One region of the Nocardia farcinica genome, then DNA from elsewhere that is predicted to be linked to it. Evidence: riboswitches for the same ligand, from Rfam matches in the RefSeq annotation. Region 1 holds a riboswitch; each other region holds the start of a gene.
What was found. Region 1 has a riboswitch for S-adenosylmethionine ahead of AMO33_RS21910 (rhodanese-like domain-containing protein). Riboswitches for the same ligand answer to the same signal wherever they lie in the genome.

Region 2: another riboswitch for S-adenosylmethionine. It lies ahead of metX (homoserine O-acetyltransferase MetX); the one in region 1 lies ahead of AMO33_RS21910 (rhodanese-like domain-containing protein).
Region 3: another riboswitch for S-adenosylmethionine. It lies ahead of AMO33_RS18790 (aminotransferase class V-fold PLP-dependent enzyme); the one in region 1 lies ahead of AMO33_RS21910 (rhodanese-like domain-containing protein).

The regions. Positions count from the first base shown of each region.
Region 1 is NZ_LN868939.1:1,065,775-1,071,942, reverse strand. It holds gene AMO33_RS21925 (sterol desaturase family protein) at 1-186, shown strand, start outside; gene AMO33_RS21920 (DUF3703 domain-containing protein) at 186-533, shown strand; gene AMO33_RS21915 (O-succinylhomoserine sulfhydrylase) at 539-1,753, opposite strand; gene AMO33_RS21910 (rhodanese-like domain-containing protein) at 1,750-2,166, opposite strand; SAM riboswitch class IV at 2,181-2,293, opposite strand; gene AMO33_RS21905 (Rv0361 family membrane protein) at 2,340-2,789, opposite strand; gene AMO33_RS21900 (FAD-dependent oxidoreductase) at 3,145-4,548, shown strand; gene AMO33_RS21895 (amidohydrolase family protein) at 4,660-5,520, shown strand; gene AMO33_RS21890 (DUF456 domain-containing protein) at 5,557-6,039, opposite strand.
Region 2 is NZ_LN868938.1:3,293,417-3,299,584, forward strand. It holds gene AMO33_RS15640 (NAD(P)-dependent oxidoreductase) at 1-799, shown strand, start outside; gene AMO33_RS15645 (NADP-dependent isocitrate dehydrogenase) at 940-2,157, opposite strand; SAM riboswitch class IV at 2,457-2,567, shown strand; gene metX (homoserine O-acetyltransferase MetX) at 2,602-3,756, shown strand; gene AMO33_RS15655 (DUF3017 domain-containing protein) at 3,758-4,003, opposite strand; gene AMO33_RS15660 (tRNA (cytidine(34)-2'-O)-methyltransferase) at 4,155-4,619, shown strand; gene AMO33_RS15665 (DUF167 domain-containing protein) at 4,836-5,069, opposite strand; gene AMO33_RS15670 (DUF4349 domain-containing protein) at 5,023-5,997, opposite strand; gene AMO33_RS15675 (M48 family metalloprotease) at 6,057-6,168, opposite strand, start outside.
Region 3 is NZ_LN868939.1:352,912-359,079, reverse strand. It holds gene AMO33_RS18800 (Pls/PosA family non-ribosomal peptide synthetase) at 1-1,643, opposite strand, end outside; gene AMO33_RS18795 (LysE family translocator) at 1,887-2,513, opposite strand; SAM riboswitch class IV at 2,614-2,727, shown strand; gene AMO33_RS18790 (aminotransferase class V-fold PLP-dependent enzyme) at 2,775-4,091, shown strand; gene AMO33_RS18785 (flavin reductase family protein) at 4,153-4,620, opposite strand; gene AMO33_RS18780 (crotonase/enoyl-CoA hydratase family protein) at 4,924-5,745, shown strand; gene AMO33_RS18775 (hypothetical protein) at 5,971-6,168, shown strand, end outside.

The sequences.
Region 1 (6,168 bases):
AAATGGGCGGGGGTGGGCGATGTCAACTTCGGCCTGTTCACCCTGATCTGGGACCACCTGCTCGGCACCTACAGCTACGACCCGCGACGGCGGTTCACCAGCGACGACCTCGGCATGGCCGCGAAACCCGACTATCCGGTGGGCTACCTGGCCCAACTGGCCGAACCATTCCGGAAAGGACACTGATGCCCGCCCTCTCCCCCGCCGCCCGCGCCCGCTACCGCGCCGAGATGGCGGCCGCGAAGACCACCGCCGACCCGGCCCTGCGCTGGACGCACCTCGAACGCGCGCACATCCTGTCCCAGCCCGACCCGTGGCTGCACACCGGCAACCACGTCGCGATGTTCGCCCTGGCGGTACGGCAGCGCGACCGCCGCGAGGCCGTCGGCCAGCTCGTCCGCGTCCTCGTCGCCGCGCCCGGCTCGCTGACCGGGCGCTATCCGGAAGGCAACACCGGGCGCGCGAATGTCGGTCTGCGCCGGCCGATGCCGATCCCGGCCGACCTCGCGGAACTGCTGCGGCCGGCCGGATGAGCCGGTCAGCTCAGCGCGTGCTCGAGATCGCCGAGCAGGTCGTCGACGTCCTCCAGCCCCACCGAGATGCGCACCACCCCGTCGGTCAGGCCGATACCGGCCCGGCCCTCGGGGCCCATCGCGCGATGGGTGGTGGTGGCGGGGTGGGTGATGAGGGTCTTGGCATCGCCGAGGTTGTTGGAGATGTCGATGATCCGCAGCCGGTCGAGCACCTCGAACGCGCGCTTCTTGGCCTCGCCCTCGGCCGCCTTCAGCTCGAAGGTGACCACGGTGCCGCCACCGGACATCTGGGCCCGGGCCAGGTCGTACTGCGGATGTGATTCGAGGAACGGGTATTTCACCCAGCTCACCGCCGGGTTCGACTCGAGGAAGCGGGCGATCCGCAGCGCCGACTCGGTGGAGTGCCGCACGCGCAGCGGCATCGTCTCGAGGCCCTTGAGCAGCGTCCAGGCGTTGAACGGGCTCAGCGCCGGGCCGGTGTGGCGCATCAGGGTCTTCACCGGGCCGTCGATGTACTCGCGGTCGCCGAGGATCGCACCGCCGAGCACCCGGCCCTGGCCGTCGATGTGCTTGGTGCCGGAGTAGACGACCACGTCGGCGCCGAGATCGAAGCCCTTCTGCAGCAGCGGTGTGGCGAACACGTTGTCCAGCACCACTTTCGCGCCCGCGGCGTGCGCGATCTCGGTGACCCGGCGCACGTCGACCAGGGTCTGCATCGGGTTGGCCGGCGTCTCGAAGAACACCGCGGCGGTGGGCACCGACAGTGCCCGCTCCCACTGGTCGAGGTCCTCGCCGTCGACGAACACCGTCTCCACGCCCCAGCGGGGCAGGATCTCGTTGCAGACCACGAAACACGACCCGAACAGGCTGCGGGCCGCGACCAGCCGGTCGCCGGCGCCGAGCAGCGCGCCGAGCGCGGTGAACACCGCCGACATACCGCTGGCGGTCGCGAACGCGGCCTCGGCGCCGTCCATCAGGCGGATGCGTTCCTCGAACATCGCCACGGTCGGATTGCCGTACCGGGAGTAGACGAAGTGCTCCACCTCGCCGGTGAACGCGGCCTCGGCGGCCTCGGCGCTCTCGTAGACGAAACCGGAGGTCAGGTAGAGCGCCTCGGCGGTCTCCTCGAAGCCGGACCGGCGCAGCCCGCCGCGCACTCCGAGGGTCGCGGGACCGACGCCCTCGGGCAGCGGCTTGTCGAACGCGCCGCCGGTGATCACGACTGCCTCCAGGGCAGCCCCTCGGCCCGCCAACCGGTGCCGCCGCGGTGCCCGTTGGCATCCAGCGAACCCTCGAAGCCCTCGATCACGTTGTAGGACGGGGTGATTCCCAGCTCGGTCGCGACGTCGGCGGCGTGCGCCGAACGCTGCCCCGACCGACACAGGAACACCACGGGCGCCTCCGGCGCGCGGTCGGCCAGTGCCTTGCCGAGCTGCTCGGCGAAGCGCGGGTTCGGCGAGCCGGTGCCGTCCACCCACTCGATCAGCAGGGTGGGCCGGTCGATGGAGCTGGTGTCGGGCACGCCGACGAAGCGCCACTCGGCTTCGGTACGCACGTCGACGAGGACGGCCGCGGGGTTCTCACGCAGCAGTTCCCAGGCCTGGCGGGGGGTGATGTCCCCGGCGTAACTCATTCGAACCTCCTGTGAATCCGCACTTGCCGCACCGTCTTCGGTACGGCCAGGTCGTCACCCGGAGCACCCCGCCGCGGAGGAGGGTTGCCGACCAGCGAGCCGGGGCTTGGCGCTGGTGCTCATGACCTTCGGTCACTGAGATTGCCTGGACCGAAGTCACCGTGTCAACCGGATCAGGCGGTGCAGACCACCCACGTGCCGTCGGCACGGACCAGGTTCCAGGTCGCGGTCTGTTCGGCCCCGTCGACCCGCACCGTGACGGTGGCCTTGGCCCGGTTGCCGTTGACGCTCTGATCGGCGACCGACGCCAGTTCGATTGTCTTGCCGGTGCCTTCCTGCGCGGCCAGCGGTGAGCGCGCCGGGTCGAAATCCGCGCAGGCGGCACCGGGCGGCGGCACCTCGTCGGTGGCGTTGGTGCCCTCGACGAAGTTCTGCACGGCGGCGGTGATCCGGTCGGCTTCTGTGACATTTTTCTCAGCGGGGGAGAGCAGGCCGCCGAGCACGATGGCCACCAGCACGATCACCGCGATCACCGCGGCCGCGATGAACGGGGTCATCGAGCGGTGATCGGTCTGATCGACGGGGATCGGTTCGTCCTGCCCGGCGGGCTGCTTGTCGGCCATGACCTCGATGATCCCCGGTGCGCCGTGGTGGGCGGGCGGCGGCCCCCGGCCGCGACGCAGCACACATCCGGCGCCACGCACGCGCGGGTACCGTGGACGGCGGCGGCAGGTACGCAGCGCGCGGATCCGGGTCCGCCGCGGCACCGCCCCGGCGGCGGCTGTCGGCCGGACGATAGAATCGCGAATCTGCGGCCCGCTGTCCTGGCAAAAGACAGCGAACGTCGTGACCTGGGACGTGACAGGGGGCCCGATCGGCGTCCGTATCGCCAGGGGCAACCAGATCGGTGCGTCAACTTAGCCTAAGCTAAGAAGGACGCCAGTGAACGTATTCGACCAATAAGGGTGCGCGTAACAGATGACCGAACAGAGTGCAGCGCCGACCAGCGGCGCCCGCCCGCTCCGCATCGCGATCGTCGGCGCGGGGCCGGCCGGAATCTACGCCGCCGACGCGTTGATGAAGTCCGATGCCGACGTGAGCATCGACCTCTACGAGCGCATGCCCGCACCGTTCGGGCTGATCCGCTACGGCGTCGCGCCCGATCATCCGCGCATCAAGGGCATCATCACCGCCCTGCACAAGGTGCTCGACAAGGAGCAGGTGCGCCTGCTCGGCAACATCGACTACGGCACCGACATCACCCTCGATGACCTGCGCCGCTTCTACGACGCGGTGATCTTCTCCACCGGCGCCAACGCCGACCGCGCGCTGAACATCCCCGGCATCGACCTGGACGGTTCCTACGGCGCGGCCGACTTCGTCTCCTGGTACGACGGTCACCCGGACGTGCCCCGCACCTGGCCGCTGGACGCGGAGAAGGTCGCGGTGCTCGGCGTCGGCAACGTCGCGCTGGACGTGGCGCGCGTGCTCGCCAAGACCGGTGACGAACTGCTGCCCACCGAGATCCCGCCGAACGTCTACGCGGGCCTGAAGGCCAACAAGGCCGTCGAGGTGCACGTGTTCGGCCGCCGCGGCCCGGCCCAGGCCAAGTTCACCCCGCTGGAGCTGCGCGAGCTCGACCACTCGCCCACCATCGAGGTGATCGTCGACCCCGAGGACATCGACTACGACGAGGGCTCGGAGGCCGCGCGCCGCCACTCCAAGCAGGTCGACATGGTCGCCAACACCCTCGAGCAGTGGGCGATCCGCGACCAGGGCGACCGTCCGCACAAGCTCTACCTGCACTTCTTCGAGTCCCCGGCGGAGATCCTCGGCGACGAGAACGGCAAGGTCGTCGGCCTGCGCACCGAGCGCACCCAGCTCGACGGCACCGGCAACGTCAAGGGCACCGGCGTGTTCAAGGACTGGGACGTCCAGGCCGTCTACCGCGCTGTCGGCTATCTGTCGCAGAACATCAGCAACCTGCCGTTCGACGACCAGGCAGGCACCGTGCCGAACGAGGCCGGTCGCGTGCTGATCGACGAGAACGCCGACGGCCCGGCGCGCTACATGCCCGCCACCTACGTCACCGGCTGGATCAAGCGCGGCCCGGTCGGCCTGATCGGCCACACCAAGGGCGACGCCAACGAGACGATCGCCTGCCTGCTCGACGACGCCCCCTCGTTCACCCCGGCGGAGAACCCGGACCCGGACGCGGTCATCGAGTTCCTGGAGAGCAAGGGGCTGCCGTTCACGACCTGGGCGGGCTGGTACCGCCTGGACGCGCACGAGCGCTCGCTCGGCGAGCCGGAGGGCCGCGAGCGCGTCAAGGTCGTCGAGCGCGAGGACATGCTGCGCGCCAGCGAGCCGCACAAGGTCTGAGCGGCCGGCGGCGGTAGCGCGGCGTCACCACGCGGGCTGTGGCAGCAGCGCCGGTGTCACCACGCGGGCGGCAGGTGCGACAGCCCGGCGATCTCGAGGCATTCTGTACACGTGTTCGATGCCCATGTCCACATCATCGATCCGCGGTTCCCGCTGACCGAGAACGAGGGCTACCTGCCGGAGCCCTACACCATCGCCGACTATCGGAAACGTATGGCGCGCTTCGATGTCCAGGGCGGCGCGGTGGTGAGCGCGTCGTTCCAGGGCACCGACCAGACGTATCTGAAGGCGGCGCTGGCCGAACTCGGTGCGGGCTGGGTCGGGGTGACGCGGCTGGACCTGGACGCGGGTGACGAGGAGATCATCGAACTCGACCGGGTGGGCGTGCGGGCACTGCGCTTCAACCTCAAGCGGGCCGCCGCCGACATCACCCGCATGACCGTGCAGGCGCTGCGCGCGCACGAGCTGGTGGGCTGGCATGTCGAGGTCTACATGGACGGCCAGATGCTGGCGTCGTTGCAGCCGGTGATCTCCAAGCTGCCCGCCCTGTCGGTGGACCATCTCGGCATGTCCGAGGAGGGCCTGCCGTTCCTGCTCGACCTCGTCGACCGGGGCGCGCGGGTCAAGGCGACCGGATTCGGCCGGGTGTCGATGAACGTGGCCGACACGTTGCGCCGCATCCACGCGGTGAACCCGCAGGCGTTGATGTTCGGCACCGATCTGCCCGGCACCCGGGCGGGACGCCCGTTCCGCGACTCCGACGTCGACCTGCTGTGCGATGTGGTGGGCACCGATATGCACGCCGTGCTGGAGGACAACGCGCGGGCGTTCTACCGGTTGCCCGCCCGCGAGCGTCCCGAGTTCACCGATCCCGACCCGACCCTGCCGCTACCGCAGGACCCGACCTTGCCGCTGCGGCGGCCCGCGCCGCTGGAGCCCGCCGACACCATCCCGTTCCGCGCGATCGACTGACCGTCCCGGCCTGCCGACGGCCGCGCCTGACCGCGCTCAGGCCAGGATCGCGCCGATCACCCAGACGCCGGTGGCCAGCAGGGCGCCCAGCAGTTCGATCACGATCGACAGGCCCACGCCCTCGAGCGCGTGCGTGGTCGCGGTCCAGGCTTGCTTGGTGTCGGAGAAGCGCTGCAGCTCGCTGAGGTAGACGCCGAGCACGAATCCGACGAACAAGCCGACCACCGGGATCACGAAGAACCCCACGATCCCGAGCACCGCGCCGAGGAACAGCGCCCGGTTGGCCACCCCCGCGTCCTTCATCTTCCGGCCCGGCCAGGCGTATTTGACGACGCCGGAGATCACCAGCAGCACCGTCGCGATCGCGAACACCGTCCAGGCGGTCGCCCCGCCGGTCATGATCGCCCACACCAGGATCGCCCCGAAGACGAGGATCACGCCCGGCAGTATCGGCACCACGATGCCGACGAGCCCGACCAGGATCACCAGACCGACGACGACCTCGCCCCACACGCTCACGCCCGCATCCTCTCCTCCGCCGATCGCCGCCGCACGGATTCTCGCCCATCCGTCCCCCGGCCGCACCCGGGGCTGCCCTGGATGACCCCCGGCTTGTTGTCATACTGTCAATACACCCGCCGGAACCGT
Region 2 (6,168 bases), on a different replicon from region 1:
CCACCCGACCACGGTGTGGAACCGCACCCCCGGCCGAGCCGCACATCTCGACGCCCTCGGCGCCCGGCGCGCACCGGACCCGCGGACGGCGGTCGCGGCGGGACGGTTGATCATCACCGTGCTCGCCGACACCCCGGCCGCGACCGAACTGCTCACCCCGCTCGCCGACGCGCTGGCCGGACGCACGGTGCTCAACGTCGCCACCGGACGCCCCGACCAGGCCGCCGAACTCACCACGCGGCTGGGCGGCATCCCGGTGCTGGACGCCGGCGTCTTCGGTGTCCCGCAGACCCTCGGCACCCCCGACACCCTGCTCGTCTACAGCGGGTCGCCCGCGGCGAACACCGAGTTCGGCGCGGTCGTCGCGCTGCTCGGCGAGGCCCGCTACGTGGGATCCGACCCGGGCTCGGCGGCCAGGCACGACATGGCCGTGCTCGCCGGGATGTACGGGCTGTTCGGCGGGTTCTTCCAGGCCGTGGCGATGACGCGCGGCGAGCGGGCCGGCGCGGTCGGCTTCACCGAGACCTACCTCGCGCCCTGGCTGCGCGCGCTGCTGGACATGCTGCCCACCCTCGCCGCGGAGATCGACTCGGGCGAGTACCCGGTGAACTACTCCGACCTTGCGGTCAATCGCAGCGGCCTGGCCGACATCCGCGCGACCGCCCGGGCCGAGGGGGTGGCCACCGACCTGCTCGATCCGCTGCAGCGGATCTTCGACGCCGAGGTCGCCGCGGGTCATGGCGCGGCCAGCTTCACCCGCGCGGTCGCGGCGCTGACCGCGGCGCCGGTGACCTCCTGACCCCGCAGACGGCTCGGGCACCCGTGCCACCGCGGCATGCGGTGGGCGGGTGCCCGTTCGATCCGGCACCGGGTCCGTGTGCCCGGCGCCGGGCGGGGAGGGTCCGACAGGCCCGCCCCGTGTCCGGTGGGTCGGCTGGGTCAGCGCAGCGCGCGGGCCAGGTTGGTGTCGAGCGCGCCGAGGAACTCCTCGGTGGTCAGGTAGCCCTGGTCGCCGCCGACGAGCAGCGCGAGGTCCTTGGTCATCTGGCCGCCCTCGACGGTCTTGATGACGACGTCCTCGAGGGTCTGCGCGAAACCGATCACCTCGGGGGTGTTGTCCAGCTTGCCGCGGTGCTCGAGGCCACGGGTCCAGGCGAAGATCGACGCGATCGGGTTCGTCGAGGTCGGCTTGCCCTGCTGGTGCTGGCGGTAGTGCCGGGTGACGGTGCCGTGCGCGGCCTCGGCCTCACAGGTCTTGCCGTCCGGGGTCAGCAGCACCGAGGTCATCAGGCCCAGCGAGCCGAAGCCCTGCGCGACGGTGTCGGACTGCACGTCGCCGTCGTAGTTCTTGCACGCCCAGACGTAGCCGCCCTCCCACTTCATCGAGGAGGCCACCATGTCGTCGATGAGGCGGTGCTCGTAGGTCAGGCCCGCGGCGTCGAACTGGCTCTTGAACTCGGTGTCGAAGATCTCCTGGAAGGTGTCCTTGAACATGCCGTCGTAGGCCTTCAGGATGGTGTTCTTCGTCGACATGTACACCGGGTAGTTCTGCTGCAGGCCGTAGTTGAACGAGGCCCGCGCGAAATCCTCGATGGACTTCTTGAAGTTGTACATGCCCATCACGACGCCGCCGTCCTCGGGCATCTTCACGACCTCGTGCACGATCGGCTCGCTGCCGTCGTCGGGGGTGAAGGTGAGGGTCACGGTGCCGCCCTGGAACACCTTGAAGTCGGTGGCGCGGTACTGGTCGCCGAAGGCGTGGCGGCCGATGATGATCGGCTTGGTCCAGCCCGGCACCAGGCGCGGGATGTTGGAGATGATGATCGGGGCGCGGAAGATCGTGCCGCCGAGGATGTTGCGGATGGTGCCGTTGGGCGAGCGCCACATCTTCTTCAGGCCGAATTCCTTGACGCGCGCCTCGTCCGGGGTGATGGTGGCGCACTTCACACCGACGCCGTGGCGCTTGATCGCCTCGGCCGCGTCGACGGTGACCTGGTCGTCTGTCTTGTCGCGGTATTCGATGCCCAGGTCGTAGTACTCGAGGTTCACGTCGAGGTACGGGTGGATCAGCTTGTCCTTGATGAACTGCCAGATGATCCTGGTCATCTCATCACCATCGAGTTCGACGACGGTGCCTTCAACCTTGATCTTGGACATGGATCTTCGTGTCCTCCTAGGATGTGTGCCCTCATTGCACGGCCAGGCGAACACGCTTGTGAGCGGACCCCAGCTGTTCAACAGACAACGTATATGCCCCGCATTGTCCGCGGGACACGTGGTGCAAACAAGACGAGCGTACTGCTGCCGCCGTCCGCACCGTGCGGGGAGGGGGCCCTGTGCGGGCGATGTGACGGTTACCGGCCAGTAAGCTCGGAGTGATCTCGAGCACCTCACCCATGATGACACCGGGGGCCGGATTTCGGCCATCGCGGCCCGCCCGGTTACCATGGCGGTCAGGTCATGAGCGCCAGCGTCAAGCCCCGGCTCGCTGGCCGGCAACCCTCCAGCTGCGGTGGGGTGCTCCGGGTGATGACCGGGCTCCCGAAGGTCGGGGGCAAGCGCGCTCGCAGGAGGTTTTCCCGACATGATCGAGTGGTCCGCGTGACCGTGAGCACCGATCAGAGCCCCTGCCCCTCGGCCACCGGGGCGGAACTGCTGCCGCCGCCGGACGGCACCCTGGCCATCGTGCCCGTCGGCGACATCCGGCTGGAGAGCGGCGCCGTCATCCCCGACGTCCACCTCGGCGTGCAGCGCTGGGGCGAGCTCTCCCCCGGCCTGGACAACGTCGTGCTCGTCGAGCACGCCCTCACCGGCGACTCCCACGTCGTCGGCCCGGCCGACGACGTGCACCAGCTGCCCGGCTGGTGGAACGGCATGGTCGGGCCCGGCGCGCCGATGGACACCGACGAATGGTGCGTCATCGCCACCAACGTGCTCGGCGGCTGCAAGGGCAGCACCGGCCCCGGTTCCACCGCACCCGACGGCAAGCCGTGGGGCTCGCGCTTCCCGGCGATCTCGATCCGCGATCAGGTGACCGCCGAGGCCGCGCTGTTCGACCGGATCGGCATCCACCGGCTGGCCGCCGTGGTCGGCGGCTCGATGGGCGGCATGCGGGTGCTCGAATGGATGGTCGGTGCCCCCGAGCGGGTCGCCGCCGCGCTGGTGCTGGCGGTCGGCGCGCGCGCCACCGCCGACCAGATCGGCACCCAGACCACCCAGATCGCCGCCATCACCGCCGACCCGGACTGGCAGGGCGGCGACTACCACGACACCGGCCGCGCACCCACCACCGGAATGGGCATCGCGCGCCGCATCGCGCACCTGACCTACCGCACCGAGGACGAGCTCGACCACCGCTTCGCCAATCACGCCCAGGACGGCGAGGATCCGTTCGACGGCGGGCGCTGGGCGGTGCAGAGCTACCTCGAGCACCAGGCCGAGAAGCTGTGCAGGCGTTTCGATCCCGCCACCTATGTGCTGCTCACCGAGGCGATGAACCGGCACGACGTCGGGCGCGGGCGCGGCGGCGTCGCGGCCGCGCTGGCCGCCACCCCGGTGCCGTGCGTGGTCGGCGGCGTCGATTCCGACCGGCTCTACCCGCTGCACACCCAGCAGGAGCTGGCCGACCTGCTACCCGGTTGCGCGCGGCTCGAGGTCGTGCATTCCCGCGACGGACACGACGGGTTCCTCACCGAAACCGCCGCCATCGGCAAACTGCTGGTCGAGACGATGCGGCTGGCGCGCGCCCACCGCTGAATCAGCCCACGCCGAGCGTGTTGATGGTCACCGCCAGGAACACGATCGCCGAGCCGAGCAGCGTCAGCGCCGCCACGTCGAACGGTTTGCTGCGCACCGCCAGCACCCCCACCCGGATGCTCGGCAGGCACAGCCGCAGCGCCGCCGCGAGCAACGCCGCCCCGCCGAAGATCAGCGCACCGCGCCGCCACCGGTCGGAGGCCACGAACACCACCGCGACCAGCACCACCAGCCCCACCAGCACCATCGGCAGATGAGTACGCAGGAACTGGCCCGCCCCGCCCCGCGGCTCGCCGGAACCCTCCACATCACTCACCCGCGCGATTCTTCCATGCGAAGGGGCACGGTCGCGGACCGGACCGCCGCGCCGCCGGGCGGTCGTGCGAAGCTTCTGCGTTGTGTTCCATTTGGTCTTCCATGAGCCGCGGATTCCGCCGAACACCGGTAATGCGATCCGGCTGGTGGCGGGGACGGGGTGTGCGCTGCATCTGATCGAGCCGTTGGGGTTCGACCTGTCGGAGGCGAAGCTGCGGCGGGCGGGGCTGGACTACCACGACCTGGCCAGTGTGACCGTGCACGAGAGCCTGGCGGCGGCGTGGGAGGCGTTGGCGCCGGAGCGGGTGTACGCCTTCACCACCCAGGGCAGCACGCGCTACACCGACATCGCCTACCGCCCGGGTGACGTGCTGCTGTTCGGCACCGAGCCCACCGGACTGCCCGCCGAGGTCCTCGCCGACCCGCACATCACCGACCGCCTGCGCATCCCGATGCTGCCCGGCCGCCGCTCGATGAACCTCTCCAACGCCGCCGCCGTCACCGTCTACGAGGCCTGGCGCCAACAGGGCTTCCCCGGCGCGATCTGATCCCCGGATCCGCCCCCGCCTGTCGGTGGGCGCCGCTACTGTGCTCGATGTCGCGGCGGTGGTGACGACGGCGGCCGCATTCACCCCACAGGCGCGGTCCTACGCGGAGCGGTGGCGATCCGGCTGGTGGACAACAGGGCGCCGGCCGCGTGGGCGTCGGCCACCGGTCCGGCGCCGTGGCCGTAGTCGCGTGGCCGTAGTCGGCTGGAGCCGCGCCTATTCGTCGATGTCGAAACGTTTGTGGCGGGAGGTGGCGCCTGCGGTGAGGCGGACGGCCGATTTGGGGACACCGTAGTGGGCGGCCAGCAGGTCGATGGCGGCCTTGTTGGCCTTGCCCTCGACGGCGGGGGCGCGGACGTAGAGGGTGAGGGTGCCGTCGGCGGCGGTCTCGACCAGCGGGCCCTTACGGCTGTTCGGTTTGATCGTCGCGCGCACCACCTTGGTCGGCACCGGAACCTCCTGTCTGCGGAGCGCTTTCGCGTCGATCGGGGCCGACGGCCGCGGTGGGTCGGGTGCCGGCGGCGGGCGCGGGGCGGCGGCGCACCAGTCGCAGGAGCGCCCAGCCGAGCGCGCCGAGCAGCGCGAGGAAGCCGAGCCACGGCACCGCCTTGCCGAGGAACACGATCGCGTCCTGCAACCAGTCGACCAGCGAATGCCAGCCCGCCACCACGCCGTCCCAGAAGTTCGTCGGCCCGTCGTCGCGAGAACCCTTGTCGGCGGCGGTGATCGAGATGGTCAGGGTGGACAGCGCGACCTGGTCGGCGAGGCGGCGCTGCTGGGCGGTGAGGCTGTCGAGTTCGCCCTGGCGGCTGCCGAGCGCTTCCTCGGCGGCGATCAGGTCGGCGGTGGTGGTGGCGCCCGCGATGAGCGCGCGCAACCGGTCGACCGAGGCCTGCAACGCCTTGATCCTGGCGTCGAGGTCCTCCCACTGCATGGTGACGTCGTCGCGGTTGGTGCTGACCCGAGTGAGTTCGCCGATCCCGCCGAGTCCGTCGACGAAGGCGTCGGTGCGGTCGGCGGGTACGCGCACGGTGAGGGTGGCCGACGGGTCGGTGTCGTCGGTGCCGGGTTGTTCGGTGCGGCTGTCGATCCGGCCGTCGACGGCGCGCACCTGGTCGGCGACCCGGCCCGCCGCGGCGATCGGGTCGGCGGCGGTGATCTCGACGCTGCCGGTGACCACCTCCTTGCGGTCGAGCGTCGAGGTGTCGGGGGCGTTGTCGGCCGGGCTCGGCGCCTGCTCGCGCAGGCCGGGCGGGCTGATCGCGGGCGCGGCGGTGCCCATGTCGGGCCGGGCGCCGGAATCCTCGCCGTCACCGCCGCACGAGACGAGCAACACCGACCCGAGCAGGGCGACACACAGGACCGCAAGCTTCCGCATGGTCGCAGCGTAGCGGCCGGGACGGCGACGGAAGTGGATTCGGCGCGGCGCCGAGACCGTCATGCCGCCCGGCCGCCGGGGACCGGGCGTTCGGGTGCGGCCCGTTCGATCTCGCGCAGCCGCACCGGCGTCGGCGCTTCGCTGCCGAGCAGGCGGCGATACCACAGCGGC
Region 3 (6,168 bases), 710 kb from region 1:
ATGCCGGGGTGGCGTTCGCGCAGCGCGGTGACGAGCTGGGCCGCGGCCAGCGACCCGCCGCCCAGGTCGAAGAAGTCGGCATCGGGGCCGGTGACCTCGGCGCCGAGGATCGCGTCCCACAGACCCGCCACCCAGCGCCCGGTCTCGGACAGGCCGTCCTCGGCGTCGGCGCGCCCGGTCTCGGGCAGCGGCCAGGGCAGTGCGTCGCGGTCGACCTTGCCCGAGGTGCGGGTGGGCAGCTCGTCGACCAGCGCCAGGCGCGGCACCAGCGGGGCGGGCAGGTGCTCGGCGAGGGATTCGCGCGCGGCCCGCAGGTCGTAGTCGGCACCCGGGCCGGTGAGGTAGCCGACGAGGATCTTGTTGCCCGCCTTGGTGGTCCGGATGGCCGCCGCGGCGGCGGTGACGCCGGGCAGGTGCTGGAGCGCGTTGTCGATCTCGCCGAGTTCGATGCGGCGGCCGCCGAGCTTGATCTGGTCGTCGGCGCGGCCGAGGAAGATCAGGCCCGCGCGCTCCTTGCGCACCAGGTCACCGCTGCGGTATGCGCGCTCCCAGCCCAATGCCGGTGCGGGAGCGTATTTCTCGGCGTCCTTGGCCGGGTCGAGGTAGCGGGCCAGGCCGACGCCGCCGATCACCAGCTCGCCGGACTCGCCTTCGCCGACCGGATTGCCCTGCGCGTCGACGACGGCGAGATCCCAGCCGTCCAGCGGCAGCCCGATCCGGATCGGGCCCTCGCCGGTCAGTGGCGCCGCGCACGCCACCACCGTCGCCTCGGTGGGACCGTAGGTGTTCCACACCTCCCGGCCCGCGTCGTCGCCGCCGGCGACCCGTTCGGCCAGTTCCGGTGGCACGGCCTCACCGCCGAAGATGAGCAGCCGCACCGCCTCCAGAGCCTCCGGCGGCCAGGTAGCGGCCAGCGTCGGGACGGTCGAGACCACGGTGATCTCCCGGCGCACCAACCAGGGGCCGAGATCGGCGCCGGTGCGGACCAGGGCCCGGGGCGCGGGCACGAGGCAGGCGCCGTGCCGCCACGCCAGCCACATCTCCTCGCAGGAGGCGTCGAAGGCCACCGAGAGACCCGCCAGCACCCGGTCGCCCGGGCCGATCGGGTTGTCCCGCAGGAACATCCGGGCCTCGGCGTCGACGAACGCGGCGGCGCTGCGGTGGGTGACGGCCACGCCCTTGGGGGTGCCGGTGGAGCCGGAGGTGAAGATGATCCAGGCGTCGTCGGCGGGGGAGGGGCCGGCTGCCGGGGGGCGGCCGTCCGTCCCGGCCTGCTCGGCTGCCTCGATCCCCGCACCGGTCGCGACGACCCGCACCCGCGCCTCGCCGAAGACGAGGGCCGCCCGTTCGTCGGGATCGTCGGCGTCGACCGGGACGTAGGCGGCTCCGGCGTAGAGGACGGCGAGGATGGTCACGTAGAGGCGGTGATCCCCGGAGGGCATCCGGACACCGACCCGGTCGCCGGGGCGCACGCCCGCGGCCACCAGCTCGGCCACGCGCTCGGCGATCTCGGCGCGCAGTTCGGCGTAGCTGAGCACGACCTCGCCGTCGTCGAGGGCGGGGGCGTCGGGGTGGGCGGCGACGGTGGCGTCGAGGATGTCGACCAGGGTGCGCGGCTCGGGTGCGGCGACCGACCGGTACAGCGGGTCGGGCGATGCGCCCGGTGCCCGGTTGCCGTCCGCCGCGGCGTCGACCTGCGGCTGCAGCGTCACGTCCTGTCCACCTCTCCGAGAACCTGCCCAGTGTCGGGATGTTTGTTTCACAGCAGGGTTACCAGAGGGCAAACACCCCGGTGACCAGCTGTCCACGGTACCCGGACGGGTCGTGCGCGGCGGGTGCGCGGAGCCGGGACGTGGCCGGTCGGCAGGCCCGGTCCGCAGGCCCGGTCAGGAGGCCGAGGCGACCGTGCCGACGCCGAGCGCGGTGAGGATCGCCGCACTGGCCTGTTCGAGCCGGTCCCGCACCCGCGGGGTGCGCAGCAGGGCGACGGCACGGGCGGCCAGCAGGGCGAGCAGGACCATCTCCACCGCGGCCACCAGGCATTCGATCGCACCGAGGGCGAGCGTGTTGGCGAAGGTGACCTCGGTGAGGAACTGGGGCAGCACCGCCAGGTAGAACAGGCCGACCTTCGGGTTGAACAGACACGAGACCACACCGGCGGTGAACGCCGAGCGAACCGAGGGGGCGTGCCGGTCCGGCGCGGGCGGCTCCGCGGCGGTTCCGCGTTGCTTGCGGTGGTCGAGCAGTGCGCGAATCCCCAAGTACACCAAGTAGATTCCGCCGATCACCTTCAGGGCGCGGTAGGCGGTGGCGGACTGTTCGAGCAGGGTCGCCACCCCGGCGGCCACCACCACCGCCCAGGCGATGCCGCCGAGCGCCGAGCCGATCGCCGCGGCGATGCCGGGTCGGGCGTCCACGATCGAGAACCGCAGCACCAGGAACGAGTCCGGGCCGGGCGTCAGCGACAGCAGCACGCACAGGCCGACGAAGCTGAGCAGCAGCGAGGGGGTCACCTGTCGATGGGATCGCACCCCGCGCGCGCCCGCAACCCGGTTTCGGTGTGCCGGGGATCGTGGTTGACAACGCGGCGCCGGGTCTGCCAATCTCGGTCCAGGTCATGAGTGCCAGCGCAAAGCCCCGGCTCGCTGGTCGGCAACCCTCCTCCGCGGTGGGGTGCTCCGGGTGACGACCTGGCCGCCGTCCGACCGGACGCGGCAAGCGCGGACTCGACGAATCCTCTCGATCTCGGGTCCATGAACCGACGGGATGACGTGATGACTGCTGTTGTGGACCAGACCTGCGCCGCCTTCGCCCGGGTGTCCGGCGACGACCTGCGCGTGCCGCTCGTCCAGGGCGGGACCACCACCTACGCCAACTTCGACCTGGCCGCGAGCGCTCCGGCGCTGGCCACGGTGGCCGACCGGATCCAGCACCTGCTGCCCTACTACGCCAGCGTGCACCGGGGCGCCGGGTATGCCTCGCGCATCTCCACCGAGTGCTACGAGGCCGCGCGCGGCTCGGTCGCCCGGTTCCTCGACGCCGGCGACGACCAGGTGGTGGTGTTCACCCGCAACACCACCGACTCGCTGAACCTGCTGGCCGGCTGCGTGCCGGGCGAGACCGTGGTGCTCGACATCGAGCACCACGCCAACTTCCTGCCCTGGACCAGGCACGGGCGGCGGGTGGTGCGCGCGGCCGACACGATCGAGGAGACACTGCGCAGGCTGGTGGCCGAGCTGTGCGCCCGCCCCGCCGCGCTGCTCGCGGTCACCGGCGCGTCCAACGTGACCGGCGAGGTGCTGCCGCTGCGCAGGCTGGCCGAGATCGCCCACCAGTGCGGTGCGCGGCTGCTGGTCGACGCGGCGCAGCTCGCGCCGCACCGGCGGATCTCCCTGCGCGACACCGGCATCGACTACCTCGCCTGCTCCGGGCACAAGCTGTACGCGCCGTTCGGCGCCGGGGTGCTGGTGGGCAGGCGGGACTGGCTGGACGCGGCCGAGCCGTATCTGGCCGGCGGTGGCGCGGTGCGCGAGGTCGGCGTCTCCGACGTGGCGTGGGCGCCCGCGCCGCAGCGGCACGAGGGCGGATCGCCGAACGTGCTCGGTGCGGCCGCGATCGCCGCGGCCTGCGATGCGCTGGGCGCGGTCGACGCCGAAGCGCTGGTCGCGCACGAGCGGCAGCTCACCGAGCGGCTGCGCGCCGGTCTCGCCGCGGTGCCGGGGTGCCGGGTGCTGCGCGTGTTCGCCGACAGCAGCGACTGCGTCGGAATCGTGGCGTTCACCCTCGACGGGTACGAGCCCGGTCATGTCGCCGCCTACCTGTCCGCCGAGCACGGCATCGGCGTGCGCGACGGGCGGTTCTGCGCGCATCCGCTGCTGGCCCGGCTCGGGGTGGCCGCCGCGCTGCGAGCGAGCGTCGGGGTGTCGACCACCTCGGAGCAGGTCGACCGCCTGGTCGGCGCGGTCGCGCGGCTCGTCGAGCGGGGGACGGCGTGGAACTACGCGTGCACCGGCGGGCTGTGGAGCCCGAGCCCCGAAACCCGGCCGCTCGGCGGTGATTCGGCGGGCGGCGCGGCGCCCTGCCTGCGCTGAGGCCCGCGGTCGGCAGCGGCTGCCGGTGGTGCCATCGTGCGACCGGCCGCCGACCTCGGGATCACCCGTCCAGTGCCGTGGGCCGGTGGTAGCGGCCGTTGTAGTAGAGCAGCGGTGCCGCCGACGGACTCTCGTCGGTGTCGTCGTGGACGCGGGTGACCAGGCCGACGACGAAGGTGTGGTCACCGATCGGGATGAGCTGATGCACCGCGGCGCGCACCCAGATGGGAGTGCCGTGCAGCACCGGCTCCCCGGTCTCCAGCGTGGTCCACAGCGAATGGTCGGCGAAGCGCTCGGCCGCGGTGCGGGAGAAGCGCTGCGCGATGTGGCGCTGGTGTTCGCCGAGAAAGTGGATGACGACCGAGTCGGCGGCCAGCATCGCGGTCAGGCTCGACGAGGTGTGGGCGATGTTGAACGAGACCAGCGGCGGCTCCAGCGACAGCGACGCGAACGACGTCGCGGTGAAGCCGACCGGTCCGGCCGGTGAGTCGAGCGTGACCACGGTGACGCCGGCCGGGTAGTGCCGCATCGACGCTCGGTACTGCTCGGCGGTGATGCCGCTGAGGTCGTCGGGGATCCGGATGCCCGTCTCGGGGCGAGGTACTTCGCTCACACCACCACAAGCTACGCCGCATCGGCACCCGCCGAGCGCGGGCGGCAGCCGTGCTGGGTGGCTCGTCACCTCCCGCCCACCGCGGTGACCTGGAACAACGTGCCGAGCACCGGCGGGGTCGAGGATTCGATCCACGCCGAAGGAAATCCGCACCGGCGGGGTGCGGCGGCGGCCGGGAGGGGCTGGCCGCGGCCTCGGCGCGGCCGATACGGTGGGCGGATGACAGATTGGCAGGCTTTCACGGTCGAGATCAGCGACCATGTCGCCCAGGTGACGTTGACCGGTCCCGGCAAGGGCAACGCGATGGGACCGGATTTCTGGCGGGAGCTCCCGGAGATCTTCGCCGGGCTCGATGCCGACCCGCAGGTGCGCGCGGTCGTGATCACCGGCTCCGGCAAACACTTCTCCTACGGTCTCGACCTGCCTGCCATGTCCGGCACCTTCGGCCCGCTGATGGCCGACCGGGCGCTGGCGGCCCCGCGCACCGACTTCCTCAAGGAGATCCGCAGGCTGCAGGCCTCGATCAACTCCGTCGCCGAGTGCTCCAAGCCGGTGATCGCGGCGGTGTCGGGCTGGTGCATCGGCGGCGGCGTCGACCTCATCGCGGCCGCCGACATCCGGCTCGCCAGCGCCGACGCCCAGTTCAGCGTGCGCGAAGCCAAGGTCGCCATCGTCGCCGACGTGGGCTCGCTGCAGCGCCTGCCCGGCATCATCGGCGAGGGCCACCTGCGCGAGCTGGCCTACACCGGCAAGGACATCGACGCCGCACGCGCGGAGAAGATCGGGCTGGTCAACGACGTGTACCCGGACCAGCAGGCGGTGCTGGCCGCGGCGCACGCGCTGGCCCGCGAGATCGCGGCCAACCCGCCGCTGGTGGTGCAGGGCGTCAAGGACGTGCTCGAGCAGCGGCGGGTCAACGACATCGCCGAGGGCCTGCGCTACGTCTCGGCGTGGAACGCGGCCTTCCTGCCCTCGGAGGACCTGACCGAGGCGATCCAGGCGGTGTTCGAGAAGCGCGCGCCGGAGTTCAAGGGACGCTGAGCCCTGAGCTCCGAGCCCCGAGCCCGAGCCCGCCGGTCCCCACGACCGGCGGGCTTCGTCGTTCACGCCGTCCACCCGAGGGTGGGGCGCGGAGGTCCGAAGGTGGCGGTGGTGAACACCGCCAGGGTGCCCGGTATCGCCACCTAGGGGTGGCTGTGCAGGGCTTTTCCGAACCATACCGTTGTTCCTGTCACACCGACCCGCACCTTCCGACAGGAGCACGACATGCGCATCAAGTCCCTCATCGCCGCCGGCCTGCTGGCCACCGCCGCCGTCGCCGGGGTGTCGACGGCGGCCACGGCCTCCGCCGCCGCGCCGATCGAGACCACCTACCAGGCCGCCTACTACGGCGGCACCTACATCGGCACCTACGCCACCCTGGAGGCCTGCCGCGCCGACGGCATCTCCCCGAGCACCGGCGGC